Regions from separate parts of the Streptomyces sp. YIM 121038 genome, predicted to be linked through region 1. Evidence: riboswitches for the same ligand, from Rfam matches in the RefSeq annotation. Region 1 holds a riboswitch; the other holds the start of a gene.

The links. A riboswitch is a leader RNA that binds a small molecule or an ion and turns the genes downstream of it on or off. The one in region 1 is predicted to bind S-adenosylmethionine.
Region 2: it holds a riboswitch for S-adenosylmethionine, as region 1 does, so the genes downstream of both, C9F11_RS12115 (aminotransferase class V-fold PLP-dependent enzyme) here and thrC (threonine synthase) in region 1, are expected to answer to the same signal.

The regions. Positions count from the first base shown of each region.
Region 1 is NZ_CP030771.1:4,504,171-4,518,613, forward strand. Features, by position in the region: gene C9F11_RS18800 (GNAT family N-acetyltransferase) at 1-334, shown strand, start outside; gene C9F11_RS18805 (DUF4031 domain-containing protein) at 389-655, opposite strand; gene C9F11_RS18810 (hypothetical protein) at 652-1,008, opposite strand; gene C9F11_RS18815 (MurR/RpiR family transcriptional regulator) at 1,092-2,003, shown strand; gene murQ (N-acetylmuramic acid 6-phosphate etherase) at 2,103-3,044, shown strand; gene C9F11_RS18825 (hypothetical protein) at 3,084-3,287, opposite strand; gene C9F11_RS18830 (hypothetical protein) at 3,284-3,499, opposite strand; gene C9F11_RS18835 (helix-turn-helix transcriptional regulator) at 3,614-4,453, shown strand; gene C9F11_RS18840 (DUF397 domain-containing protein) at 4,437-4,697, shown strand; gene groL (chaperonin GroEL) at 4,785-6,407, opposite strand; gene C9F11_RS18850 (cold-shock protein) at 7,772-7,975, opposite strand; gene C9F11_RS18855 (MoaD/ThiS family protein) at 8,457-8,732, opposite strand; gene thrC (threonine synthase) at 8,881-10,212, opposite strand; SAM riboswitch class I at 10,206-10,358, opposite strand; gene C9F11_RS18865 (glucosyl-3-phosphoglycerate synthase) at 10,529-11,524, shown strand; gene C9F11_RS18870 (trehalose-6-phosphate synthase) at 11,711-13,099, shown strand; gene otsB (trehalose-phosphatase) at 13,109-13,960, opposite strand; gene C9F11_RS18880 (DUF3263 domain-containing protein) at 13,977-14,255, opposite strand; gene C9F11_RS18885 (extracellular solute-binding protein) at 14,266-14,443, opposite strand, start outside.
Region 2 is NZ_CP030771.1:2,894,930-2,909,372, forward strand. Features, by position in the region: gene C9F11_RS12095 (HAMP domain-containing sensor histidine kinase) at 1-224, shown strand, start outside; gene C9F11_RS12100 (response regulator transcription factor) at 221-883, shown strand; partial or broken gene C9F11_RS12105 (SLC13 family permease) at 1,016-2,431, shown strand; gene C9F11_RS12110 (glycerate kinase) at 2,472-3,713, shown strand; gene C9F11_RS12115 (aminotransferase class V-fold PLP-dependent enzyme) at 3,647-5,065, opposite strand; SAM riboswitch class IV at 5,240-5,357, opposite strand; gene trpD (anthranilate phosphoribosyltransferase) at 5,515-6,579, opposite strand; gene C9F11_RS12125 (ubiquinol-cytochrome c reductase cytochrome b subunit) at 6,736-8,388, opposite strand; gene C9F11_RS12130 (Rieske 2Fe-2S domain-containing protein) at 8,385-9,437, opposite strand; gene C9F11_RS12135 (cytochrome c) at 9,434-10,243, opposite strand; gene C9F11_RS12140 (heme-copper oxidase subunit III) at 10,345-10,965, opposite strand; gene C9F11_RS12145 (response regulator transcription factor) at 11,130-11,531, shown strand; gene C9F11_RS12150 (Ig-like domain-containing protein) at 11,558-12,808, opposite strand; gene C9F11_RS12155 (cytochrome c oxidase subunit 4) at 12,962-13,360, opposite strand; gene ctaD (cytochrome c oxidase subunit I) at 13,357-14,443, opposite strand, start outside.

The DNA of each region.
Region 1 (14,443 bases):
GTACGCGATCGTGCGCACCGCCGACCAGGTCGCGGTCGGCGCCATGGGCTTCCACGGGGTTCCCGACCACGAGGGCTGGGCGGAGGTCGGCTACGACCTGGCCCCCGCGGCCCGGGGCAACGGCTACGCGACCCGGGCGCTGCGCGCGCTGTCCCGCTGGGCCCTGACCCTGCCGGACGTCCGGGGCATCCGGGCGGTGGTCGACGAGGGCAACACGGCCTCGGAGGCGGTCCTGCTCAGGGCGGGCTTCGAGCGGGACGCGGACAGAGAGGGCCAGCGGACCTACACGGTGTCAGCCGGTCCCGGCGATCCATCCAGCCCGTCCGGCGTTTGAGGACGGGGCGCGCAGCGCCGACAAGGGCAGCGGGCCCGGCGTGGGCGGTACCGCCTAGCCCACGGCCCCCTTGCGCCGCCGCAGCCCCGCCTCGGTGAGCCTCCGCACCAGCTCCTTGGATCCCACCTCCACGGCCCCCGCGGCCACAGCGGACGCGTACCGCTCCGCGGGCACGTCGTAGTGGTCGCGCTCGAAGGCCCGCCGGGGCGCCCCGATCCGCACGGCGAAGGCGTGCAGCTCGTCGTAGGAGACGTCACTCACCAGGTGGGACCAGAGCCGCCCGTGCCCGGGCCACACCGGCGGGTCGATGTACAGCGTCACGACAGCCTGCCCACCGGCGCCACGACGACTCCGGCCTTGGCGCACACCCAGTGCGGGTCGGGCCCGAGCTCGGGCTCCACGTCCAGGGCGTGCGGCTCCCCGGTGCCGCACACCGGGCACAGCGGCCAGCGGCCGTACCGCTCCAGGATCCGGTCCTGCACGTCCTGGGCGACGAGCCCGGCGACGTACGCCGCGCCCTCGGGCCACTGCTCGACCCACCAGCGGCGGTGCGCCACGGACTCCTCGACGAAGGAGACCACGTCGGCCTGCGCCACCTCGCGCGCGGCGAGGTCGGCGAGGACCAGCGCGCGGGCCGCGTGCAACGCCTGCTCCAGAGGGTCAATCGTGTCCATGCAGCCATTGTCGCCCCCCGTGCCCCGCGGTGCGGTCGGCAGGAGTCTTGACCCGTTCACGACGGTGAAAATATCTTTCAGGAGTGACCTCTGACGTGAAGGAAATTTTCGCGGGCGGGGCTCCGCCCGCCCCGGCCGCCCTCGCGGCGAAGGTGCGTACGCTCGCGCCGTCGATGACCCGCTCCATGCAGCGCGTCGCCGAGGCCGTCGCGGGCGACCCGGCGGGCTGCGCCGCCCTCACGGTCACCGGCCTCGCCGAGCTCACCGGCACCAGCGAGGCCACGGTCGTCCGCACCGCCCGCCTCCTCGGCTACCCCGGCTACCGCGACCTCAGGCTCGCCCTCGCCGGGCTCGCCGCCCAGCAGCAGTCGGGCCGCGCCCCGGCCGTCACGGCGGACATCGCCGTGGACGACCCGATCGCCGACGTCGTCGCCAAGCTGGCGTACGACGAGCAGCAGACCCTCGCCGACACGGCCGCCGGGCTCGACACCGCGCAGCTCGGGGCGGCCGTCGCCGCGCTCGCCGCGGCCCGCCGCACGGAGATCTACGGCGTGGCCGCGTCCGGGCTCGTCGCCCAGGACCTCGCGCAGAAGCTCCTGCGCATCGGCCAGGTCGCGCACGCGCACTCGGACCCGCACCTGGCCGTCACGAACGCGGTGACGCTGCGCGCGAAGGACGTGGCCGTCGCGATCACCCACTCCGGCTCGACGGGCGACGTCATCGAGCCGCTGCGGGTCGCCTTCGAGCACGGCGCCACGACGATCGCCGTCACCGGCCGCCCCGAGGGCCTCGTCTCGCAGTACGCCGACCACATACTGACCACCTCCACGGCCCGCGAGAGCGAGCTGCGCCCGGCGGCCATGTCGTCCCGCACGAGCCAACTCCTCGTCGTGGACTGCCTGTTCGTGGGCGTGGCGCAGCGCACGTACGAGACGGCCGCGCCCGCGCTGGCCGCGTCGTACGAAGCCCTGGCCCACCGGCACCGCAACGGCTGAGCCCCTGCCGGGGCCCGGCCCCTCATCGCGCTTCGCGCTCGTCCTCAAACGCCGGACGGGCTGGACAATCCCTCCGTCACCGAAAGAGCCGCTGTGCCCATGACCTCCACCCCCGACGGCTACGGCGAACTACGTGCCGAGCTCGCGTCCCTCACCACCGAGGCCTTCCGGCCCGAGCTCGCCGAGATCGACCGGCTGCCGACGCCGGACATCGCCCGGATCATGAACGGCGAGGACGCGACCGTCCCCACCGCCGTCGCCGCGCAGCTCCCCCGGATCGCCGCGGCCATCGACGCCACGGCGGAGCGGATGGCGCGCGGGGGCCGGCTGGTCTACGCGGGCGCGGGCACGGCCGGGCGCCTCGGCGTCCTGGACGCGTCCGAGTGCCCGCCGACCTTCAACACCGACCCCGGTGACGTCGTCGGCCTGATCGCGGGCGGGCCGCCCGCGATGGTCACGGCGGTCGAGGGCGCGGAGGACAGCAGGGCCCTGGCCGCCGAGGACCTCACGGCGCTCGCGCTCACCCCCGACGACACGGTCGTCGGCATCTCCGCGTCCGGCCGCACCCCGTACGCGATCGGCGCGGTCGAGTACGCCCGTACCGTCGGGGCCCTGACGATCGGCCTGTCCTGCAACGCGGGCAGCGCGCTCGCGGCGGCCGCCGAGCACGGCATCGAGGTCGTCGTCGGCCCCGAACTCCTCACCGGGTCCACCCGCTTGAAGGCGGGCACGGCGCAGAAGCTGGTCCTCAACATGATCTCGACGATCACGATGATCCGCCTGGGCAAGACGTACGGGAACCTGATGGTCGACGTCCGCGCCTCCAACGAGAAGCTGCGCGCCCGCTCCCGCCGCATCGTCGCCCTGGCGACGGGCGCCCCCGACGACGAGATCGAACGCGCCCTGGCCGCCACGGACGGCGAGGTCAAGCCCGCGATCCTCACGATCCTCGGCGCCGTGGACGCCCCCACGGCGGCGCGCCTCCTGACGGAGTCGGGCGGCCACCTCCGCACGGCCCTCGCGGCAACGGACCGGGCGTAACCGGGCGCCCTCACACGGAGCGGGGCCGACACCGACGCCTCACGGCAGCCGTCCTTCCCTGTTGACCTGGCGGACGCGGGCCCGCAGGACCTCGCCCGTCGACGCGGGGGCCGTCGACTCCGGTGGGCAGTCCCACTCCCGGCCGCCGCCCACCGGCCGCAGCTGTACGTAGCCGCCCTCGTGGCCCATCACCTGGCCGACGCTGCCGTCCCGTACGTCCACGGCGTACTCGCCCGGGGTCACTTCGCCGCCCCGCGCAGCACCGCCACGAGGCGCATCGCCGTGTCGAGGTTGCACCTTCCCAACTCCACGAGCGGGTACGGGGCCTCGGCCGCCATCGTCAGGGGGTCCACGCGCAGCGAGGGCAGCGTCAGCCCGAGCCGGGCCAGCTCCGCGCGCAGCGCGGCCACCGTGGCCTCGGCCGCGCGGCCCCTCTCCTCCGCCGTCATCGCCATACCTACGCCTTTCTACTGAGTGTTCAACGTTCCTCACCCAGGGTGTTCAGCCGCGCCTACCCTGAAAAGCGCAGGCCACCCAACAGTCCCCGGTGTCCGAGGAGCTACCTGTCGATGACCCGCCCCAAAGACCTCGACCCGTCGTCGAACCCCCGCGCGTTACTCGGCGCCGAGTTGCGCCACGCTCGTGAGAAGTCCGGCTTCAGCCAGGAGGAGCTCGGCTGCCGCATCTTCGTCAGCGGCTCGTTCATCGGCCAACTGGAGGCCGGTACGCGCCGGATGCAGCCGGACCATGCGCGCATGCTGGATGAGGCGCTGGGGACGGAGGATTTCTTCACCCGCAATTGCAAGGCTGCGGCGAAGTCCCGGTACCCGGAGCACTTCGCGGAAGCGGCGGATGCAGAAGAGATCGCTACGGCGATCCGCCAGTACGCACCGATGCTGATCCCCGGGTTGATCCAGACGCCCGCGTACGCACGAGCCGTGAACCGGGCGCACGACCCAACAGCCCCCGAGGAGACCATCGACGAGTGGGTGGACGGCAGGATGGTGCGGACGCGGCTGCTCAACCACCCGACAAAGCCGTTGTTGTGGGTGGTGCTTGACGAGGCAGTGCTACGTCGAGAGACCGGCGGCCGAGCAGTGATGGCAGAAGCCTTGCGTCACGTGGCAGGTCTGACACGCCGGGGCCGAATCATCGCGCAGGTACTCCCGTTCGACGGAGGGGCGCACAAGGCCATGTCGGGTCCGATGAGGTTGATGGACTTCGAGGACGCCGCCCCGTTGGTCTACTTCGAAGGGCCCGGAACCGGACGGCTGGAGGACGACCCAGCAACAGTCGCGCAGTTGCGGTTCACCTTCGAACTCCTCGTTGCCGCCGCTCTCCCGCCTGAGAAGTCCCTAGCTCTACTCGAGTCAGTGGCGCAGGATTACAGCCATGAGGAGCAACCCTGACTACGACCTGAGCACAGCCGTCTGGCACAAATCGAGCTACAGCGGCGGGGGCGGCAACGAGTGCCTGGAGGTCGCCCGCTGGCGCAAGTCCACGTACAGCGCAGGGGATGGCGGCAACTGCCTGGAGGTGGCAGACGGCCCCCCGGACGTCATCCCCGTCCGGGACTCCAAGGACCCCCTTGGCCCCCACCTCCTCTTCCACCCCCCGGCCTGGTCCGCCTTCATCAGCTCCTTGGGGGCGTAGGGCGGGAAACGCCCGAGGGCGGCACCCCCTGCTGGAAGCAGGGGGTGCCGCCCTCGGGAAGGACGAGCCCGAGCCGAACGAACCGGCTCAGAAGTCCATGTCACCGCCGGGCATGCCGCCCGGAGCGGCCGGCGCGGCCTTCTCCGGCTTGTCGGCGATGACGGCCTCGGTGGTGAGGAACAGCGCGGCGATCGACGCGGCGTTCTGCAGCGCGGAGCGCGTGACCTTCGCCGGGTCGATGATGCCCTCGGCGATCATGTCCACGTACTCGCCGTTCGCGGCGTTCAGGCCGTGACCGGGGGTGAGGTTGCGGACCTTCTCCACGATGACGCCACCCTCGAGGCCGGCGTTCACGGAGATCTGCTTCAGCGGGGCCTCAAGAGCCAGCTTGACGGCGGCGGCACCGGTGGCCTCGTCGCCTTCGAGCTCCAGCTTCTCGAACACCGAGGAGGCCTGGAGCAGGGCCACGCCACCACCGGCGACGATGCCCTCCTCGACGGCCGCCTTCGCGTTGCGAACGGCGTCCTCGATGCGGTGCTTGCGCTCCTTGAGCTCGACCTCGGTCGCGGCACCGGCCTTGATGACGGCCACGCCGCCCGCGAGCTTCGCCAGGCGCTCCTGGAGCTTCTCGCGGTCGTAGTCCGAGTCGCTGTTCTCGATCTCGGCGCGGATCTGGTTCACGCGGCCCTGGACGGCCTCGGAGTCACCGGCACCGTCGACGATCGTGGTCTCGTCCTTGGTGATGACGACCTTGCGGGCGCGGCCGAGCAGGTCGAGACCGGCGTTCTCCAGCTTGAGGCCGACCTCCTCGGAGATGACCGTGCCGCCCGTGAGGATGGCGATGTCACCGAGCATGGCCTTGCGGCGGTCGCCGAAGCCCGGGGCCTTGACGGCGACGGACTTGAAGGTGCCGCGGATCTTGTTGACGACCAGCGTGGACAGGGCCTCGCCCTCGACGTCCTCGGCGATGATCAGCAGCGGCTTGCCCGACTGCATGACCTTCTCCAGGAGCGGAAGGAGGTCCTTCACGTTGGAGATCTTGGAGTTGACGATGAGGATGTACGGGTCCTCAAGCGCGGCCTCCATGCGCTCCATGTCGGTCGCGAAGTACGCCGAGATGTAGCCCTTGTCGAAGCGCATGCCCTCGGTGAGCTCGAGCTCCAGACCGAAGGTCTGCGACTCCTCGACCGTGATGACGCCTTCCTTGCCGACCTTGTCCATGGCCTCGGCGATGAGCTCGCCGATCTGGGTGTCGGCGGCGGAGATGGAGGCCGTGGAGGCGATCTGCTCCTTGGTCTCGACCTCCTTGGCCTGGTCGAGCAGGGCGCCCGAGACGGCCTCGACGGCCTTCTCGATGCCGCGCTTCAGGGCCATGGGGTTGGCACCCGCGGCCACGTTGCGCAGGCCCTCGCGGACCAGCGCCTGGGCCAGGACGGTCGCGGTCGTCGTGCCGTCACCGGCGACGTCGTCCGTCTTCTTCGCGACCTCCTTGACCAGCTCGGCGCCGATCTTCTCGTACGGGTCCTCGAGCTCGATCTCCTTGGCGATGGACACACCATCGTTGGTGATCGTGGGGGCGCCCCACTTCTTCTCGAGGACGACGTTGCGACCCTTGGGGCCCAGGGTCACCTTGACGGCGTCGGCGAGCTGGTTCATGCCGCGCTCGAGGCCGCGCCGTGCCTCCTCGTCGAACGCGATGATCTTGGCCATGTGAAGTGGTCCTCCCGGACAGGGGTGGAAAAACTCGGACCGCGCCGGCGCCCGCGACGGACGGTCTGCCTGCCTTGTGGTTCCTTGCCCCACCCGGCCTGCGGACCTCACCCACCCGGTCCTTCTGTCACTCTCACTCGTAGAGTGCTAACGCCAATGATTAGCACTCGCCCCCTCCGAGTGCAAGGTCGCCCCCACGCTCTGGGGTCCGGCTTCCCCCGGCGCCCACCGCCCACCGGGCACGGACCCCGGCCCCCGACGCCGCCGCCGCGACTGCGGCTGGGCTGCCCGCTTGCCCGCTTGCCCGCTTGCCCGCTTGCCCGCTTGCCCGCTTGCCCGCTTGCCCGCTTGCCCGCTGCGGATCTTCCCCACCCGCCCGCCATGACCAGCCAGCTCCACAGCGCGAGCTGGAGGGCACCCCCCTGCCCACACCGCGCCCTGCCAAGCAAACCGGCACCCTTCGCCCCCCACCACCCGCCAGGCGCGGGCCACCACCCACAACAACACCGCTCCACGCCGGGCCTTTCCCACCCACCCACCCGCCCATGACCAGCCAGCTTCGCCGTGCGGGCGGCCCGTTCGCCCCCCACCGCCCGCCGAGTGCGGGCCGCCACCCACAACACCGCCGCTCCGCGCCGGAACTTTCCCACCCGCCCGCCCATGACCAGGCAGCTTCGCAGCGCGAGCTGGAGGGCACCTCCCTGCCCGCACAGTGCACTGCCGAGCAAACGGGCGGGTGGGTGGGAGGCATCCGCCGCGGAGCGACGGTGTTGGGGGCGACGGCCCGCACCCGAGCGACGGACGACAGGACGAACGACCCGCCGCACGGTGCAGCCGCCTGGTCACGGGTGGGCGGGTGGGAGGCGCCCGCCGCGACAGCGGCGGCCACGGGAGCGACGGCACACGCCCGAGAGACGGGCGGGACAGCGGGGCGAACGAGCCGCCCGCACAGTGCAGCCGCCTGGCCATGGGCGGGCGGGTGGGAGGCACCCGCCGCGACAGCGGCGGCCACGGGGGCGGCGGCCCGCACCCGCGAGACGGACGGGACAGCGGGGCGAACGGGTCGCCCGCACGACGCAGCCGCCTGGTCACGGGTGGGCGGGTGGGAGGCATCCGCCGCGGCAGCGGCGGCGTCGGGGGCGGCGGCCCGCACCCGAGAGACAGGCGGGACGGCAGGGCGAACGGGCCCCGCACAGTGCAGCCGCCTGGCCACGGGCGGGCGGGTGGGAGGCGCCCGCCGCGACAGCGGTGGCGTCGGCGGGGGCACCGGGCCCCGGCCGGAGCGGGGGCCAACAGAGGAGGGCCCGCCTCCCGAACCGGGAGGCGGGCCCACGCGTCGCTGGTGGCCGATCGCGTCAAGCCGCTCAAACAGCGAGCTTGACCATGTCCGCCTGCGGACCCTTCTGGCCCTGCGAGATCTCGAACTCGACTCGCTGACCTTCTTCCAGGGTGCGGTAGCCGTCCATCTGAATCGCGCTGTAGTGGACGAATACATCCGCACCACCGTCGACCGCGATGAAGCCGTATCCCTTCTCCGCGTTGAACCACTTGACGGTGCCCTGAGCCATGCCTAACTCCCCTATTACTGGCCCTTGCGCAGGACCGCACTTCACGGACCCGGGTCAGACCTCACCCCCCATGGGTTGGGGGATGTGCGCCGGAACGCGTCGACCGCGGCTGAATGTATCTGTCCAACTGCCGTCTGCAACAGGTCAATCGGACGAGAATTCTGGGCACGGCCGATCGTCGATATGCGGAGAATTCACCGGCGTTCGGGGCAAGTCGGGCCAGACAAAAGCCATGTTCGGCTCAAATAGGCAGGACACTTTGGCTGCTTCTTGTCGGCTCCGCGGCCGACTTCACCGAGGCGACTCATGCCGCCCGACATCAAAAACGAAGCTCCATTCCCAACTGTACCGCGCTCAACCATGCAGAATTGCCCCCTCCGCTTCTCTCGCGGAGGGGGCAATCGCGGTAACTCTGCGTAGGAACAAGAGCCGTTGTATACGAAACGGCCCCGCGAGTTCCCCGCGGCGGTTCCGGAACGGCTCAGCCGCCGGCGACCGCCGGAATGATCGAGACGCCCGCGCCGTCGGGCGTCGCGGTCTGGAGGCCCTGCTCGAAACGCACGTCGTCGTCATTGACGTACACGTTCACGAAGCGGCGCAGCTTGCCCTGGTCGTCCAGGACGCGGGCGCCGATCCCGGCGTGGTTCTTCTCCAGGTCGGCGATGACCTCGGCGAGGGTGGCGCCCTCGGCGGAGACCTCCGCCCGACCGCCGGTGTACGTACGAAGGATGGTCGGGATGCGAACGTTGACGCTCATACTCTTCACCTCGGTAGTTCAGACAGGGCACCCGGTACAGGAGGGCCCCGAAGGGGCGCGGGGCTATGTCGATGTGCGGCTCCGCCGCGTGGGCGCGACCAGCCACAGCGAACCCGCTGACGACATGAGGACCTGCGACTCTACGGCGCTAGCCCGCGAGCCCCGCGGAGCGGAACGCGTCCAGGCTCGGGCGGATCGTCGCGGTCGCCTGCGACGTCGCGGCGACCGCGTCGAGGGTCTTCAGGCCGTCGCCGGTGTTGAGGACCACCGTGGTCAGCGAGGGGTCGATGAGACCGGCCTCGATCAGCTTGCGCGTGACCCCGACGGTCACGCCGCCCGCGGTCTCCGCGAAGATGCCCTCGGTGCGGGCGAGGAGCTTGATCGCGTCGACGACCTGCTCGTCGGTCACGTCCTCCACCGCGCCGCCGGTGCGGCGGGCGATGTCGAGCACGTACGGACCGTCGGCCGGATTGCCGATGGCGAGGGACTTGGCGATGGTGTTCGGCTTCTGCGGGCGGACGACGTCGTGGCCCGCCTTGAAGGCGGCGGAGACCGGCGAGCAGCCCTCCGCCTGGGCACCGAAGATCTTGTACGGCTTGTCCGCGACCAGACCGAGCTCGATCAGCTCCTTCAGACCCTTGTCGATCTTCGTGAGCTGCGAGCCGGAGGCGATCGGGATCACGAGCTGGTCCGGCAGCTCCCAGCCGAGCTGCTCGCAGATCTCGTACGCGAGGGTCTTGGAGCCCTCGCCGTAGTACGGCCGCAGGTTCACGTTGACGAAGCCCCAGCCCTCGCCCAGCGGGTCGCCGATGAGCTCGGAGCAGAAGCGGTTCACGTCGTCGTAGTTGCCCTCGATGCCGACGAGCTCGCCGCCGTAGACCGCGGCCATGACGACCTTGCCCTGCTCCAGGTCGTGCGGGATGAACACGCAGGAGCGGAAGCCCGCGCGGGCGGCGGCGGCGCCGACGGCCCCGGCGAGGTTGCCCGTGGAGGAGCAGGACAGCGTGGTGAAGCCGAAGGCGCGCGCGGCCTCAAGGGCCTGCGCGACGACGCGGTCCTTGAAGGAGTGCGTGGGGTTGCCGGAGTCGTCCTTGACGAACAACTTGCCCTGTTCGACGCCCAGTTCACGGGCCAGGTTGTCGGCCTTGACGAGCTGGGTCCAGCCGGGGTTGAGGTTCGGCTTGTCCGCGACGTCGGCGGGGACGGGCAGCAGCGGGGCGTACCGCCAGATGTTGGCGGGGCCGGACTCGATCTTGGCCCGGAGCGCCTCGGGGTCGCCGACGGGGAGGTCGTACGCGACTTCGAGCGGGCCGAAACACTCGGCGCAGGCGAAGATCGGTCCGAGCGGGAAGACGGTGCCGCACTCGCGGCAGGAGAGACCCGAGGCGGGTCCCAGGTCGACGGTGGCGTCCGCGGTGCCCTCGGGGGACGTGGTGTCGACGGTCTGCACAGCCATGGAGGCGAGGCCCTTTCTCCTCATCTTCCTCGCGGCGCATCTCGCCACGAGACGGAATTGGCACCTTCCCGAGCCGGGAGCCTCGCGGTGCGCCTGTGGCGGCTACGAGACCGGCTGGAGGGTTGCCGGGGCTTCAACGGGCCGTATCCCTCTGCCCCTCTGGATGAGCGGTATTCGGTTGTTGTACGCGGGGCGCCAGTGGCACCCGTGACGGACGGCGACCCCCGACATGCGATGGTCACCGGCCTTGTTCAAGACTGTAACCGACGGCCAGGACAGTTGAGATAGTCGTCCGAACCGCGAGATGGATCACATACGGCCACCAACGGGAGGAACCCGCGTGCTGGAAGAGGTCGAGCGCTGGCTGAGCAGGCGTTCCTGGTCCGTGACCGACCGCCCGCTGGACCGTCTCACCGCCGCGAAGCGGGCCTCGGGCACCACGGTGAGCGTCGTGCTGCCCGCGCTCGACGAGGAGCGGACGGTCGGGGAGATCGTCGCGGAGATCCGTCGCGAGCTGGTCGAGAAGATCCCCCTGGTCGACGAGCTCGTGGTGGTGGACTCCGGCTCGCGGGATCGCACCGCGGAGGTGGCGCGCGCCGCGGGCGCCCGGGTCGTGCGCCGGGACGACGTCCTGCCGCGCGTCCCGGCGGTGCCCGGCAAGGGCGAGGTCCTGTGGCGGTCCCTCCTGGTCACGCACGGTGACGTGATCGCGTTCGTGGACGCCGATCTGAAGGAGTTCTCGGCCGACTTCGTGACCGGCATCGTGGGCCCGCTGCTCACCGAGCCGGACGTGCACTTCGTGAAGGCGATGTACGACCGCCCGCTGACGATGCTCGACGGCCCGGGCGCCCCCGGCGACCCCGACGGCGAGGGCCCCGGCGCCACGGCGGGCCAGGGCGGCCGCGTCACCGAGCTGATGGCGCGCCCCCTGCTCAACATGCACTGGCCCCAGCTCGCGGGCTTCGTCCAGCCCCTCGGCGGCGAGTACGCGGCCCGCAGGTCGCTCCTGGAGCGCCTGCCGTTCCCGGTCGGGTACGGCGTGGAGCTCGGGCTGCTCGTGGACGCGCTGCACACCGTCGGCCTGGACGCGCTCGCGCAGGTCGACGTCGGGGTGCGCAAGCACCGGCACCAGGACGGGCAGGCGCTCGGCCGGATGGCCGCGTCGATCTACCGCACGGCGCAGCTGCGGCTCGCCCGCGCCCATCTCGTGCGCCCCGAGCTGACGCAGTTCGTCCGGGGCGCGTCGGGCTTCGAGCCGCGCACGTATCCGGTGGACACGGAGGAGCGGCCGCCGATGACGGAGATCGAGGAGTACGCAGCGCGGCGCGTGGCTTGAGCGGTGCGGCCGCGCGGGGCCTTCGCCGGTCTTCAGCTGCGGGCCGTCCTGGGCTGGGCGCGCAGTTCCTCGCGCCCCTTTGGGGGCGCTGCCCCACAGGGCGGCTTCCCGTCGAGTCGGCCAAGTGAGGAGCCACTCGCACGGGTGCGCGTTTACGTGGACCCGGCTCGGGCTAGGTTCGCCAACATGGTCTCCCCTCACGCCGCCGCCCGGGTCCTCGTCGCGTCCAACCGCGGCCCCGTCTCGTACGCCGTCGGGGACGACGGCGAGCTGACCGCGAGCCGCGGCGGCGGCGGGCTCGTGTCGGGGCTCAGCGCCATCGGCGACGAGGCGGACGCGCTGTGGGTGTGCTCCGCGCTCGGCGACGGCGACCGCGAGGCGGTGCGGCGCGGGGTCTTTGAGCCCGGCGTGCGCATGCTCGACATCGACGCGAAGACCCACGCGGCGGCGTACAACGGCATCGCGAACTCGGTGCTCTGGTTCGTGCACCACATGCTGTACCAGACGCCCCTGGAGCCGGAGTTCGGACCCGAGTTCCGCGCCCAGTGGGCCGCCTACGAGCAGTACAACCAGGCCTTCGCGGAGGCGCTCGCCGACAGCGCGGCGCCCGGCGCGGCGGTCCTGGTGCAGGACTACCACCTCGCGCTGGTGCCGGGGATGCTCCGCGAGCTCCGCGGCGACCTGCGGATCGGGCACTTCTCGCACACCCCGTGGGCGCCCGTCGACTACTTCCGGATGCTGCCCGACGACATCGCCGAGCAGCTGCTCCGCGGCATGCTGGGCGCGGACCGGCTCGGCTTCCTGACCGGGCGGTGGGCGGACGCGTTCACGGAGTGCTGTGTGCGGCTGCTCGGCGGCACGTCGGGGACGCGGGTCGGGGTGCACGGGCTCGGCGCGGACGCGGACTTCCTGCGGGAGCGGTCGCGGCGCGCGGACGTCGAGGAGCGGCTCGCGAGCCTGCGCGAGCAGGTGGGCGCGGATCGGAAGGTCATCGTCCGGGTGGACCGCACCGAGCTGTCGAAGAACATCGTCCGGGGTCTGCGGGCGTACGAGCTGCTGCTCGACGAGCACCCCGAGTGGCACGAGCGGGTGGTGCACGTCGCGTTCGCCTACCCCTCGCGCCAGGACCTCGCGGTCTACCGCGCCTACACGGCGGAGGTCTCCCGCGTCGCCGAGGGCATCAACACCCGCTTCGGCACGGCCGGTTGGACGCCGGTGGTGCTGCACGTCAAGGACGACTTCGCACGCTCCCTCGCCGCGTACCGGATCGCCGACGTGGCCCTGGTCAACCCCATCCGGGACGGCATGAACCTGGTCGCCAAGGAGGTCCCCGTCGTCTCCGACGAGGGCTGCGCGCTCGTCCTGTCCCGGGAGGCCGGGGCCTACGAGGAGCTCGGCGAGGACGCGTTCGCGGTGAATCCGTACGACGTGACGGGGACGGCCGGCGCGCTCCACGAGGCCCTGCTGCTGCCCGCCGCGGAGCGCGCCGAACGCACCAAGCGCCTGGCCGTCGCGGCCACGGCCCTACCGCCCGCCCGCTGGTTCCTGGACCAGCTCGCGGCGCTGGGCTCCTAGCCGCGCCGTTCAGGCGAGGGCCGCGGTCAGCCGGGCCAGGAGCCCGACCACGCCGGCCGGGCCTTCGACCACCAGGTCGGCGCGCGAGGCGAGCTCCGCGACCTCCGCGCTGCCGCTGCACACAAGGAGCCCCCGCACACCGCCGTCCGCCCGCAGCTTGTCCACGGCGGCGAACGCGGGCAGGTCCCCGAGGTCGTCCCCCGCGTAGAGGACCGACTCGGCTCCCACCTCGCGTACGTACTCGATGAGGGCCACGCCCTTGTCCACGCCGGGCGGCCGCAGCTCCAGGACCATCCGGCCGGGCTCCACGATCAGCCCGTGGCGGGCGGCGAGCTCGCCGAGGGGGCCGCGCAGGGCGTCGAAGGCGGCCTGGGGGTCCTCGGCCCGGCGCGTGTGCACCGCGACGGCCCGGCCCTTCTCCTCGATCCAGGTGCCCCGCCAGGCCCCGATCGCGTCGAGGAAGCCGGGCAGCTCGGCCCGTACCGCGGCGACGCCGGGGTGCGGCTCGGCCGCGCGCACGGTGCCGGTGACGGCGTCCCAGCGCTCCGCGCCGTAGTGCCCGAGCACGACGAGGTGCTCCAGGCCGGGGACGCCCGCGAAGCCGCCGTGGCGGACGGCCACGCCCGCGGGGCGGCCGGTGACGACCGCGACGGAGCGCACCCTCGGGGCGAGGGCGGCGAGCGCGGGGACGGCGTCCGGGTGGGCCCTGGCCCGTTCGGGGTCGGGCACGATCGCCGCGAGCGTGCCGTCGAAGTCCAGGGCGATCACGGCGCGTTCGGGGCGGGCCAGGATCGCGGCGAGGCCGTCGCGGCCCGCGGGGGTCAGTGGCTCGTACGGGGAGTGCGTGCGGTCGTCGCCCATGGGACCGACCCTAGCGTCAGCGCTCCGCGCGGCGTGCGGCGCGTACCCGTCGCAGGCGGTTCACGGTGACCGGGTCGTGGGCCAGGGCGCGCTCGTCGTCAAGGAGGGCGTTGAGGAGCTGGTAGTAGCGCACCGGGGCCAGGCCCAGGTCCTCGCGGATGGCCCGCTCCTTGGCGCCGGGGCCGCTCCAGTTGCGCCGCTCCAGGGCGAGCACGGCCCTGGCCCGCGCGGACAGGCCGCCCCCGGCCCCGGAGGGCTCGGGCGCGGGAGGCTCCGCCTCGGGCACACCGTTCACCCCGCCCACGCTAGCTCGCGTTCTCCTCCGCCGCCGCCTTCGCGTCGAGCTGGCTCAGGGTCGCCTGCGGGTCGCCGTTCGGGTCGACGGTCTTGCCGATGTACTTCTTGATCTGCACGGACACCTGGGCCCAGGACGTCTTGCCGACGGGGTACAGCTGGGAGGCGGGCAGCTCCTCCAGGAAGCCG
Region 2 (14,443 bases), 1.6 Mb from region 1:
CCGGCGTCCAGGCCCAGGACGCCGACGTCATCTTCGAGCGCTTCCGGCGCGGCACGTCCCGGCGCGGCGCCCGCACCAGCGGCGCGGGCCTCGGCCTGGCCATCGTCCGGGCGATCGCCGAGGCCCACGGCGGCCGGGTCGGCCTCGGCGCCACCGAGGGCGGCGGCGCCACCTTCACCCTCACCCTGGACCTCGTACGCCCCCTGGAAGAGGTACGCACGTGAACCGCATCCTCATCGTCGAGGACGAGGAACGCATCGCCTCCTTCGTCGAGAAGGGCCTGCGCGCCAACGGCTTCACCACCACCGTGGTCGGCGACGGCGACGCGGCCTACGAGTACGCCCTCACCGGCGGCTTCGACCTGGTCGTCCTGGACATCGGGCTGCCCGGCCGCGACGGCTTCACCGTCCTGCGCGAACTGCGCGAGGCCCGGGTGACGGTGCCGGTGATCGTGCTCACCGCCCGGGACTCCGTGCGGGACACGGTGGCCGGTCTGGAGGGCGGCGCCGACGACTGGATGACCAAGCCGTTCCGCTTCGAGGAACTCCTCGCCCGGGTGCGCCTCAGGCTGCGCACGGCGGCGCGCGCGCCGGAGGTGACGGTCCTCAGGTCGGGCACGCTCTCCCTCGACCTGCGCACCCGCAGGGCCCGCTCCGGGGAGCGGACGGTGGATCTGACGGCCCGTGAGTTCGTGCTCCTGGAGCTGTTCCTGAGGCACCCGGGGCAGGTGCTCGCCCGCGAACAGATCCTGTCCCACGTGTGGGGCTACGACTTCGACCCCGGCTCCAACATCGTGGACGTCTACGTACGGGCGCTGCGCAAGAAGCTGGGCGCGGAACGCCTGGAGACGGTGCGCGGGATGGGGTACCGGCTGCCCGCCTGAGCCGTGCCGCCCGAGCCGTGCCGCCGGGGCGGTAGCACCCGCGCGCCCGTGCCGGTGGCGGGGGCGCGCTCGGTGAAGTTTCCTTCATGTGCGGCTCATTGAGGGCTCACCGCGCCCCGCGACGCTGGACGCGTGACAGCGACACCGCGGCAACTGATCCTCCTGTGCCTGGCCCTGAGCCTGTGCGCGCTCCTCGCCGTCCCCGGCACCTTCGCGGGGCTGAGCGGCGACGCCCGGCTCACGCTCGCCGTGTTCGCGCTCGCCACCTGCGCCTGGATCGGCACGCCCATCGACGACACGTACATCGCGCTCGGCGCGGGGCTCGCCCTCACCGCCACCGGCGTGATCAGCAGCGACACCCTCTTCGGCACCCTCGGGGACGCCACCGTGTGGCTGCTGATCTGCGCGTTCGTGCTCGCCGCCGCCGTGGCGCGCAGCGGGCTCGCGGGGCGTGCGGCGGCGTTCCTGGTCAGCGGGGCGCGCAGCGTGCGGCAGCTGACCCATCTGACGACCGCCGCACTCGTGGTCACGGCGTTCGCGGTGCCCGCCACCTCCGGCCGGGCCGCGCTCGCGCTGCCCGTCTTCCTGGCCCTCTCCAAGGTCCTCGCCGACCGCGGGCGCCTGGTCGTGATGCTGGCGCTGCTCTTCCCGACCGTCATCCTGCTGTCCGCGGTCGCGACCCTGATCGGGGCCGGAGCGCATCTGATCACGGTGTCCGTCCTGTGGGAGAGCACCGGGCAGGAGATCGGCTTCACGAAGTGGCTGCTGCTCGGCCTGCCGCTCGCGGTCGTCTCGTCCCACCTCGCCGCCGAGGCCGTGCTCCTGACGACCACGCGCCGCGCGGACCGCGCGGGCCCGGTCGCGATCACCGCCGAGGACATCCAGGCGCACAGCGACCGCCCGGTGACCGGGCCCTGGGATCCCGCGGAGACGCGCTGCGCGCTGCTGCTCGCCACGGTGGTCGCGCTGTGGTGCAGCGAGCCGCTGCACCGGGTCCCGCCCGCGGTGGTCGCGCTGATCGGCGCGGTCGTGGCGGCCTCGCCCGCGCTCGGCACCGTCCGCCTCAAGGACGCCCTGAAGACCGTGCCGTGGTCGCTGCTGCTCTTCATGGCCGCGACGATGGCGATGGGCGTGGCGCTCGCCGACTCGGGCGCGGCGACGTGACTCGTGACGGGGCTTCCCGTCGACGTGCCGCCCTGGCTCTTCCTCGCCGTCGTCGTCGCGGTCAGCACGGCGGCCCACCTGGTCCTGCAGTCCCGCTCGGCCCGCTCGTCGGTCCTCGTCCCGCTGGTCGTGGCCGCCGCCCTCGGCGCGGGCGTGAACCCGGTCGCCGCGGCCCTCGCGTCCACGGCCGCCGCGGGCTTCTGCCACACCCTGCCCGCCTCCGCGAAGCCGGTCACCCTCTTCGCCGAGGTCCCAGGCACCCCCACCTACACCCCGCGCGACCTGCTGCGCCTCTCCGCCGTCCTGGCCCCGCTCACGGCCGCCCTCGTCCTGCTGTTCGCCCTCGCGGTGTGGCCGCTGCTCGGCGTGCCCGTCAGCCGCTGAGCCCCGCCCCGCCCCGCCCCGCCCTCAAGGAGTACGTCCCGTGCCGCACACGCCCCCCGCGCCGTCCTCGCTCCGCCGTGTCGCCATCGCCCCCAGCGGCTTCAAGGAGTCCCTGTCCGCCCAGTCCGCCGCCGAGGCCATCGCACAGGGCGTCCGGCGCGTCCTGCCCGCCGCCGAGGTCGACCTGATCCCGCTCGTGGACGGCGGCGAGGGCACCGCCCAGGCGCTCGCCGCGGCCGCGGGCGGGCGGCTCGTCGCGCTGCCCGCCACCGGCCCGCTCGGCGAGCGCATCGGCACCCACTTCGCGCTCCTCGACTCGGGCACCGCCGTGGTGGAGATGGCGGCCGCGGCGGGCCTGCGCCTGGTGCCGCGCGAGCTGCGCGACCCCGGCGCCACCACGACGTACGGCGTGGGCGAGCTGATCCGCGCCGCGCTCGACACGGGCGCCCGCCGCATCCTGGTGGGCTGCGGCGACTCGGGCACCTCGGACGGCGGCGCGGGCGCGCTGCAGGCCCTCGGCGTGCGGCTCCTGGACGCCGACGGCTGGGAACTGCCGCAGGGCGGCCGGGAGCTGCCGCGCCTGCACCGCGTCGACGCCTCCGCCGCCGACCCGCGCCTCGCCGAGGCCGAGCTGCTCGTCGCCTGCAACCAGCACAACGTCCTGTGCGGCGAGCAGGGCGTGGCCCGCGTCTTCGGCCCGCAGAAGGGCGCGACCCCGGCCCAGGTCGAGGAGCTCGCCGCGGGCCTGGAGCGCTGGGCGTACGTCCTCACCCGCGATCTCGACGTCGGCGCCGATCTGTTCCACGGCCCCGGCACCGGTGCGTCCGGCGGCCTCGGCGCGGGCCTCGCCGCGCTCGGCGCCCGGCTCCTGCCGCGCTTCGACGTGCTCCTCGACCACCTCGACCTGGACGCCCGCCTGGCCCGCGCCGACCTGGTCGTCACCGCCGAGGGCGCCCTCGACCGGCAGACGCCGCGCGGCAAGGTCCCGGCCGAAGTGGCCCGCCGCGCCAAGCGGTTCGGCCGCCCGGTGCTCGCCCTCGCGGGCACCATCGGCGACGGGGCGCACCTGGTGCGGGCGGCGGGCGTGGACGCCTACAGCGCGATCCTGCCCGCCCCCGTCACGCTCACCGAGGCGCTCGGCCGGGGCGGGGAGTTCCTCACCGACGCCACCGAACGGGCCCTGCGGATGATCCTGCTCGGCTCGCGCCTGCCGGGTCAGGCCGCGGTGGCCGCCGTGTCGGCGCCGGTGTCGGGCACGCAGCGCCCGTCCTCGGTGCGGTAGCTCCACCGCGCGCCGTCGCTGACCAGCTCCTTGACGGCCCGTACGAACCGCTCGACGTGCTCGTCCGGGGTGCCCGCGCCGAAGCTCACACGGATCGCGTTCAACGACCGCTCGCCGGGGGCGGCCTCCGGGGCGCCGCACTCGCCGGGCTCGTCCGGGGCGCTGCCGAGGAGCGTGCGCACCAGCGGGTGCGCGCAGAAGAGTCCGTCGCGCACGCCGATGCCGTACTCGGCGGACAGCGCGGCCGCGAAGTGCGAGCTGTTCCAGCCGTCGACCACGAAGGAGATGACCCCGACGCGGGGCGCGTCGTCGCCGAACAGCGAGAGCACCCGCACCTCGGGCACCTCGGCGAGCCCCTCGCGCACCTTCTGGATGAGCTGCCGCTCCCGCGCGACCAGGGAGTCGAACCCGGCCTCGGTCAGGGCCTTGCAGGCGGCGGCGATGGAGTAGGCGCCGATGACGTTCGGCGAGCCCGCCTCGTGCCGGGCGGCCGTGTCGTGCCACTCGACGTCCACTCCCCCGTCGGCGCGCCGCGTCACCGTGCGCGAGGCACCGCCGCCGGCGAGGTAGGGCTCGGCCTCGCCCAGCCAGTCGGCCCGCCCGGCGAGCACCCCGGAGCCGAAGGGCGCGTACAGCTTGTGCCCGGAGAAGGCGATCCAGTCGACGTCCAACTCGGCGATGTCCACGGGGTGGTGGGGCGCGAGCTGCGCGGCGTCGAGGACGATGCGGGCGCCGTGGGCGTGCGCGGCGGCGGCCAGCTCGCGCACCGGCCACAGCTCACCGGTGACGTTCGAGGCACCGGTCACGCACACCAGGGCGGGCCCGTAGGGGTCCCGGTCGGCGAGCGCGCGCTCCAGGGTGCGCACCGCCTCGCCGGGCGTACGGGGGGCGTTCAGATACGTGACGCGCGCGTCGCGCCACGGCAGGAGCGAGGCGTGGTGCTCGGTCTCGAAGACGAAGACCTGGCAGTCGGCGGGCAGGGCGGCGGCGAGCAGGTTCAGCGAGTCCGTCGTGGACCGGGTGAAGACCACCTGGTCGCCCTCCCGGCAGCCGAGGAACTCGGCCACCGTCCTGCGGGAGTTCTCGAACAGGTCGGTCGACAGCTGCGACAGGTACCCGGCGCCGCGGTGCACGCTGCCGTAGTACGGCGCGTACGCGGCCACGTCGTCCCACACCCGCTGCAGCGCCGGGGCGCTCGCCGCGTAGTCGAGGGCCGCGTACGTCACCTCGCCGCCGGTGACGAGGGGCACGGTGACGTCGCGGCCGAGCACGGGCAGCGGCTCGGCGCAGCAGGGGTCGGCGGACTCGGCGGCGGCGGTGGCGGTGGCGGTGGCAGCGGTGGAGGCAGACATGGCGAACTCCCGTAAGAGGCAGGCGAGATCACTGTGCGGACAACGGTCGACGGGACCGGTCAACGGCACAGGAGAAGAAGTAAGGGGGTACGGAGAACGGGGCCTTCGGCCCTATCGCATTCGCTGGCTCACGAGACTGCTCCCTCGACGACCAGGACCCCTGGTGACGCGAGGGGTCCGCGCTTGCGGTGAACCTTGCTGTTCACCGCCTGGTCTTCACCCGGGGCACCCCGCCACGGACGGAGGGTTGCCGGACAGCGGGCCGGGGCCGTAGTCGCTGTCACTCATGACCTGCGCAGCATCTTGCCACACGATCTTGCAAGCGCAACACCGCCGTCCACGATCCGGACCGGCGGGCCCCGTCAACCGGGCTGGGTTGAGGTGCCCCGAAGGGGCGCGGGGAGCTGCGCGCTGAGCGCGCAGCTCCCCGCGCCCCTTACGGGCGGGGCTCAGGCGTTGCTGGCGGCTACCCAGCGCGCCAGCGCCGCCTTCGCCGCGCCGGAATCGATGGCGTCGGCCGCCTTGGCCATCCCCGCGTGGATCTGCTCCGCGAGCGGGCCCTCGCCCGGCTCCAGGGCGACGAGCGCCGCCGCGGCGTTCAGCAGCACCGCGTCCCGCACGGGACCGGTCTCGCCGTCCAGGAGCCGCCGTGCGACCTCCGCGTTGTAGGAGGCGTCGGCGCCCCGGAGGGCCTCGACGGGCACCAGGTCGACACCGACGTCGCGCGGGTCGAAGGCCTCCTCGCGGACGCCGCCGTCGCGCACCACCCACACCCGGGAGGCGGCCGTGGTGGTCAGCTCGTCCAGGCCGTCGTCGCCGCGGAAGACGAGCGCGGAGGAGCCGCGCTCGGCGAGCACGCCCGCGAGGATCGGCGCCATCCGCGCGTCCGCGACACCGGTGGCCTGGGCCCGGACCTTCGCCGGGTTGGTCAGCGGGCCGAGGAAGTTGAACGTGGTGCGGATGCCGAGCTCGCGCCGCGCGGGGGCCACGTGGCGCAGCGCCGGGTGGAACTTCACCGCGAAGCAGAAGGTGATCCCGGCCTCGTCGGCGACCTCGCGCACCCGCTGCGGCGTCAGCTCCAGATTGACGCCGAGCTTCTCCAGGACGTCGGAGGCGCCGGACGCGCTGGAGGCCGCCCGGTTGCCGTGCTTGACGACCTTCGCGCCGGTCCCGGCGACGACGATCGCGGACATGGTGGAGATGTTGACGGTCTTGGCGCCGTCGCCGCCGGTGCCGACGATGTCGACGCTCGGTCCGGGTACGTCGATGACGTGCGCGTGCGCGTACATGGCGCGGACGAGACCGGAGATCTCCTCGACGGTCTCCCCCTTGGCGCGCAGCGCGACGGCGAAGCCCGCGATCTGCGCGTCGGTCGCCTCGCCGCGCATGATGCGGTCCATCGCCCAGGCCGTGTCGTCGGCGCTCTGGTCGCGGCCGTCGAGCAGTCCGTTCAGCACGTCGGGCCAGGAACGGGCCGCCGCGGTGTCGCCTCCTGCGGGGGTCACAGCGCTCATGGCCGCTCCTGTGTGTTCGTCTGTGTGCGTCGAGGGGGTCCGTCCCGCCTCCGCGGGTGCCCCCACCCTATCCAGCCCGGGGACGGCGAAGAGCCCCGTCCAGCACCTGGACGGGGCTCTTGCCGTGGCGACCTGCAACGGTCTGGGACCTAAGGGTCAGTGGTGGCCGTGGCCGCTCGTGATCTCCTTGTACTCGTCGACCGTCGGCTTCGGGATCTGGCCGTCCTCGCCGTACATGCCCTTGGACAGCTTCGCCCGCAGCTTCTGCGAGCCCGTCACCTTGCGCTCGACGCCGTTCTCGTCGACCGTCGGGCCGATCTCGAGCGGCTTGTACTGCTCGTGCGCGGTGAGGGTGTGCAGCTGGTCCTGGTCGAGCGGCTCGTGCACCTCGATGAACTCACCGTGCGGCAGGCGCTTGATGATGCCGGACTCGCGCCCGTGCAGCACCTTGTCCTTGTCGCGGCGCTGGAGGCCCAGGCAGATCCGCTTGGTGACGACGAACGCGATGACCGGTCCGACGAAGAAGAAGATCCGGACGAACCAGGTGATGGCGTTGATCGACAGGTGGAAGTGCGTGGCCCACAGGTCGTTGCCGCCACCGACCAGCATGATCATGTACGCGGTGACCCAGGCGACACCGAACGCGGTCCGCGTCGGGGCGTTGCGCGGGCGGTCCAGGATGTGGTGCTCGCGCTTGTCGCCGGTGACCCAGGACTCGATGAACGGGTAGACGGCGATGGCCGCGAGGACCAGCGGGAAGATGACCAGCGGGATGAACACGCCGAGGACCAGCGTGTGGCCCCAGAGGTTGATCTCCCAGCCCGGCATGACACGGATCAGACCCTCGGCGAAGCCCATGTACCAGTCGGGCTGGGCGCCGGTGGACACCTGGTCCGGGCGGTACGGGCCGATGGCCCAGATCGGGTTGATCGAGGCGATCGCCGCGACGGCCGCGATGACACCGAAGACCAGGAAGAAGAAGCCTCCGGCCTTGGCCATGTAGACCGGAAGGAGCGGCATGCCGACGACGTTCTTGTTGGTCTTTCCGGGGCCCGCGAACTGCGTGTGCTTGTGGTAGAAGACCAGGATCAGGTGCGCCACCACGAGGCCGAGCATGATGCCCGGCAGCAGCAGGATGTGCACCGAGTAGAACCGCGCGACGAAGTCACCGCCGGGGAACTCCCCGCCGAAGAGGAACATCGACAGGTACGTGCCCACGATCGGCACGGACAGGACCGCGCCCTGCATGAAGCGGACACCGGTGCCGGAGAGCAGGTCGTCGGGCAGCGAGTAACCGGTGAAGCCGGTGAACATGCCGAGGACGAACAGCAGGAAGCCGAACAGCCAGTTGACCTCACGCGGCTTGCGGAACGCACCCGTGAAGAACACGCGCATCATGTGCACGAACATGCCGGCGAGGAAGATCAGCGCCGCCCAGTGGTGGATCTGCCGGATCAGCAGACCACCGCGCACATCGAAGGAGATGTGCATGGTCGAGTTGAACGCCTCGGACATCAGCTGGCCCTGCAGGGGCACGTAGCTGCCGTGGTACTCCACCTCGTTCATCGACGGGTGGAAGAACAGCGTCAGGTACACACCCGTGAGGATGATGATGATGAAGCTGTAGAGGCAGATCTCACCGAGCATGAAGGACCAGTGGTCCGGGAAGATCTTGCGCATGTTGGCCTTGGCCAGGGAGTAGATCCCAAGGCGGCCGTCGGCCCAGTCCGCGACCCGCTCACCGGCGGGCGCTTTCTTGCGTGAATCGGTCGACGGGGCCGCCGTCGCCGTGGTGTTCTCGGTGCTCATCCGCGCTCCCAGAAGGCAGGACCGACGGGCTCTTCGAAGTCGCCGTGCGCCTCGAGGTAGCCCTCCTCGTTCACGCCGATCTTCAGCTGCGGAAGGGCGTGACCGGCGGGGCCGAAGATGACTCGGGCGCCGTCGGAGAGGTCGAAGGTGGACTGGTGGCACGGGCAGAGGACGTGGTGCGTCTGCTGCTCGTACAGGGAGATCGGGCAGCCCACATGGGTGCAGATCTTGGAGTACGCGACGATGCCCTCGTGCGACCACGCCAGCTCGCGCTTGTCCTTGATGTCGTCGGGCTGGAGCCGGACGATCATCAGGGCGGCCTTGGCGATCTGGGTCTGGAAGTCGTGGTCGTGCTCCTCCAGGCCCTCCGGCTTGGCGAAGGTGAGCGAGCCGACGGCGACGTCGGAGGGACGCAGCGGCTCGTTCGTGTTCATGTTCACGAGCAGCTTGCCCTTGGACCACAGGGTGTGCCGCAGCTTGTCCTCCGGCAGCGGACCGAGGTCACGCAGCAGGACGACACCGGACAGCGGGACCAGGGTCAGCGCGCCGAACATGGTGTTGCGGATCAGCTTGCGCCGGCCGAGCTGGGACTCCTTCGCGCCCTCCGCGAAGTCCGCCATGACCTTGGCCTTGACCTCGGGCTCGGCCTCGATCGCGTGCCGCTCGTCGGCGACCTCGACGTCGGACATCAGGGTGCGGGCCCAGTGGACCGCGCCCGCGCCGATGCAGAACAGCGCCACGCCGAGGGTCATGCCGAGCGCGAAGTTCAGCGCGCTGATGTGCCCGATCGGCCAGATGTAGACGTTCTTGTCGACCGGGAACGCCACGTACGAGGCGATGAAGCCGACGGTCGCCAGCATCGAGATCGTGAAGAGCATCGCGACCGTGCGCTCGGAGCGCCGGGCGGCCTTCTCGTCGATGTCCTGGACGCGGTGCTCGTGCGGCGGCAGGCCCGGGTCCGCGAAGGGGTCCTCGGCGACGGCCACCGCGCCGTGCGCGGACTCCTGCTCGCTGGGCAGGTTCTCTTCTGGGGTTTCTTGGCTACTCATGACTTCTTGGCCTTTGCGGTCCGGGCGGCGACCCACACGGCGACCGCGATCAGCGCGCCGAGGCCGAAGATCCAGGCGAAGAGGCCTTCGCTGACCGGTCCGAGACCGCCCAGCTTGAGACCGCCGGGGCTCTCGGTCTTCTCGCTGTTGACCGCGTCGATGTACGCGATGATTTCCTTCTTGTTCTTCTCCGGCATGGTCGTGTCGGGGAAGGAAGGCATGTTCTGCGGGCCGGTCTGCATGGCCTCGTAGATGTGCTTCTTGCTGACGCCTTCGAGGCTCGGCGCGAACTTGCCGTGGGTCAGCGCGCCACCCTCACCGGTGAAGTTGTGGCACTGGGCACAGTTGGTGCGGAACAGCTCGCCGCCCTTGGCGATGTCGGCGCCCTTCGGGTCGACCTGCTTCTCGGTCGGGACGGAGGGGCCGGCGCCGAGCGAGGCGACGTACGCGGCCAGCTGGTCGATCTGGGCCTGGCTGTAGATGACCTTCTTCTTCGGCGCCTGGGCGCCCTGCTGCTGCAGCGGCATGCGGCCGGTGCCGACCTGGAAGTCGACAGCGGCAGCGCCCACGCCGACCAGGCTCGGGCCGTCGGACGAGCCCTGACCGCCGGTTCCGTGGCAGCTGGAGCAGCCCACGGCATAGAGCTTCTTGCCCTCGTCGATGGCGAGGGACTGAGCGGTTTCGTCGGCCTGCGCCTTGTCCGCCGGCGCGAACGCGGCGTACAGCCCCCCGGTGGCCGCCAGCGCGAGGAGTAGGACGACGACCGCCGCCAGCGGATGGCGTCGTCGTGCGGAGAGCTTTTTCACGGATTACCCCGGTGTCAGGATCTTCTGCGTCGATGCTTCTGGAATGTGTCGGTACGTCGGGCTCTGCGGGCGACGCGGTGCCGCCCCGACCCCGGCGCCGACTACTTGATCATGTAGATCGTGGCGAAGAGGCCGATCCAGACGACATCGACGAAGTGCCAGTAGTAGGACACGACGATGGCGGCGGTCGCCTGCTCGTGGGTGAACCTCCTGGCCGCGTACGTACGGCCGAGGACCAGCAGGAAGGCGATGAGACCGCCCGTCACATGCAGTCCGTGGAAGCCGGTGGTCAGGTAGAAGACCGAGCCGTACGGGTCGGACGAGAGCGAAAGGCCCTCGTGCTTGACCAGCTCGGTGTACTCGAAGACCTGGCCGCCGATGAAGATCGCACCCATGATGAAGGTGACGATGAACCACATCCGGAGCTTCTTCACGTCACCGCGCTCGGCGGCGAACACGCCGAGCTGACAGGTGAGAGAGGAAAGCACCAGGATCGTGGTGTTGGTCGCCGAGAACGGGAAGTTCAGGGCATCGGCCATTTCCTTCCAGTGGTCGGGACCGGTCACCGATCGCAGGGTGAAGTACATCGCGAAGAGGGCCGCGAAGAACATCAGCTCGGAACTCAGCCAGATGATGGTTCCGACGCTGGTGAGGTTCGGTCGATTGACCGGCGGGTGCGCGTGCCCGGTGTCTACTGTCGTTGCTGTCGCCACGACCGACATTATGTCGGTCGCTTATCCCGCCCTCACCCCGGGGGGTGCCGTTCGGAGTGTCTGCGGCCTGTGTCCTGCCCGGATGGCCCATCGCGGCACTGTCCGAACCGGTGTTGACGGGGTGTCGGGAGGAGTAGCATCCGCGCGAGATCCCTCGACGAAGCGGAGGAACCATGCAGCCGACCGCCACAGTGTTGATCTACAGCGATGACGCGAGCACCCGGGAACAGGTCCGCCTCGCGGCCGGGCGCAGGCCGGCCGTCGACGTCCCCGAAGTCCGCTTCGTCGAGTGCGCGACGCTGCCCGCGGTCCTGAAGGAGCTCGACCACGGCGGCATCGACGTGTGCGTGCTCGACGGCGAGGCCGTGCCCGCGGGGGGCATGGGCGTCTGCCGCCAGATCAAGGACGAGGTCTTCCAGGCCCCGCCCGTGCTGCTGCTCATGGGGCGGCCGCAGGACGCCTGGCTGGCCACCTGGAGCCGCGCGGAGGCGGCGGTGACCCTGCCGGTCGAGCCGGTGGAGTTCGCCGCCGCCCTGGCCTCCCTGCTGCGCTCCAGGGCCGCCCTGAGCGCCTAGGAGCCCCGCTCCCGCCCGCCCCCCCCCTACGCGGACTGGGGGCGCAGGCGGGTCGCCGCCAGTGCCGCGCGGCCCGCCTTGGTGTCCGCCAGGAGGGCGCTGCCCTTGCGCCAGGACTTCCAGGGGACGTTCCAGTCGCCGTAGCCGTTGCCGAAGTGGTCCATGTCGGCGCCGTAGCTGTTGACGACCTCGACGATGTCGCCCTGGCGGACCGTCTCGTAGAACCAGGCGGCGTTGCCCGTGCTCATGCCGGTGCAGCCGTGGCTGGTGTTGGCGTAGCCCTGGGAGTCCACCGACCAGGGGGCCGCGTGGATGTATTCGCCGCTGTCGGTGACCCTCGTGGCGTAATAGACCATCTTGTCGTAGAAGTCCGATGCGCCGATGCTGGCGCTGGTCATCCGTACGGCGTACTCCTTGCCGAGCACCACCTTGATGCCGTTGCGCGTGGAGTATCCGGGCTTGCCGGTGGTGACCGGGATGGAGTTGATCTCCTCGCCGTTGCGGTAGACCGTCATCCAGTGCGAGGCGGCGTCCGTGACGGCCACGACCTTGTCGCCGGTGGTCAGCTTCAGGGGCTTGGACCCGGCGCCCCACAGCTTGTCGGTGACCTTCACGCCCTCCAGGTTGCTGTGCGCCTCGATGGTGGCGTGGGTGGGCCAGAACTCCTTGGGGCGGTAGTGCAGCGTCCTGCTGTCCACCCAGTGCCAGGAGCCCTCCGTCGCGGGCTGTGAGCGGACCTTGAGCGCCCGTTCGACGACGGCCCTGGCCGCCTTGGCCTTGACGGGGGCGCTGAGCTTGGCGGTGACGGGCTGGCCGACGCCGTACTTGCCCGCCTCCGGGCCGAAGGTGACCTTCAGCCGGCTCTTCTTGGCGGCCGCCGCGGTGTCGAGGGCCAGGACCTTGCGGCCGGGCGAGCCCTCGTCGTCCTCCGTGCTCACCCGCACGGTGTAGTGGGCACCCGCCGCCAGGGGGACCGTGCTGTGCCAGCGGGTGCCGTCGGCGGAGAGTTCGCCCGCCACGTAGCGGCCCTGCTCGTCGGTGGCCGTGACGTCCGTGATGCGCCCGTCGTCGCCCTGTGCGGTGACTTCGAGGGGCTTGTCCGGGTCGGCCTTCCCGCTGCTGCCCGCGGGGCCGTTGAAGGCGATCTGGCCCGCCGCGTCGTACGGCTTCGCCGAGAGCGGATGGCCGCCAGCCCCGCAGGCCGTGGTGACCGTGCCGACGGCGACCACAAGGAGGGTGCAGCTCAGTACCGTGCGGATTCGCGGAGAGTGGCTCATGACCACACGGTATGAAGGTATGACACGCCGTGCGCGGTGAGTGACCCGTACGAGGGTTCACCCGGAAGGCGGACGCGGGGCGGCGGCGGAAACGGCCAGGGGCCCGGACGCTCCTGACGGAGTGTCCGGGCCCCTGGGGTGCGGCGGGAGTCCCTACTGGTTCTGGTTCTCGCCGCGGTAGTACTCGAAGACCCAGCCCCACAGACCGATGAGGATCATCGGAGCCGAGAAGTACATCAGCCACCAGCCGAAGACGACGCCCATGAAGGCGAGCGCGCCACCGACGGCCAGGGACAGCGGCTGCCAGCTGTGCGGGCTGAAGAAGCCCACCTCGCCGGCCTCGTCCGCGACGTCCGCCTCCTTGTTGTCCTGCGCGGCAGCGTCGACTCGCCGGGCCGTGAAGGCCAGGTAGTAGCCGATCATGATGCACAGGCCGAAGGCCAGGAAGAGCGCGGTGGTTCCGGCGGGCTCCTTCGACCACCAGCCATAGACGATCGCCATGGCCAGTACGAAGACGCTCAGCCAGATGAACATCTTGCCCTGGATCTTCACTTGCCGGCCTCCTTGCCACCGGCCACGGCAGCCTTCTCACCGTGACCGGCGTTCTCCAGCTGGTCGAGCGCGGCGATCTCAGGGTGGTGCAGGTCGAACGCCGGGGATTCGGAGCGGATCCGCGGCAGGGTGAGGAAGTTGTGCCGCGGCGGCGGGCAGGACGTCGCCCACTCGAGCGAGCGGCCGTAGCCCCACGGGTCGTCGACCTCGACCTTCTTGCCGTACTTGGCGGTCTTCCACACGTTGTAGAAGAACGGCAGGATCGACAGGCCGAGCAGGAACGAGGCGATCGTCGAGATCGTGTTCAGGGCGGTGAAGCCGTCGGCGTCCAGGTAGTCCGCGTAGCGGCGCGGCATGCCCTCGGCGCCCAGCCAGTGCTGGACGAGGAACGTGCCGTGGAAGCCGATGAAGAGCGTCCAGAACGTGATCTTGCCGAGCCGCTCGTCGAGCATCTTGCCGGTGAACTTCGGCCACCAGAAGTGGAAGCCGGAGAACATCGCGAACACCACGGTGCCGAAGATGACGTAGTGGAAGTGCGCGACCACGAAGTACGAGTCGGAGACGTGGAAGTCCATCGGCGGCGAGGCCAGGATGACGCCGGTCAGACCACCGAAGGTGAAGGTGATCAGGAAGCCGACCGCCCAGAGCATCGGGGTCTCGAAGCTCAGCGAGCCCTTCCACATCGTGCCGATCCAGTTGAAGAACTTCACACCGGTCGGTACCGCGATGAGGAACGTCATGAAGGAGAAGAACGGCAGGAGCACGCCGCCTGTGACGTACATGTGGTGCGCCCACACCGTCACCGACAGACCGGCGATCGCGATGGTCGCGCCGACCAGGCCCATGTAGCCGAACATCGGCTTCCGGGAGAAGACCGGAATGACCTCGGAAATGATTCCGAAGAATGGTAGGGCGATGATGTACACCTCTGGATGGCCGAAGAACCAGAAGAGGTGTTGCCAGAGCAAGGCCCCGCCATTGGCCGGATCGAAGATCTGGGCACCGAACTTGCGGTCCGCCTCCAGGGCGAACAGCGCGGCCGCCAGGACCGGGAAGGCGAGCAGGACGAGCACACCGGTCAGC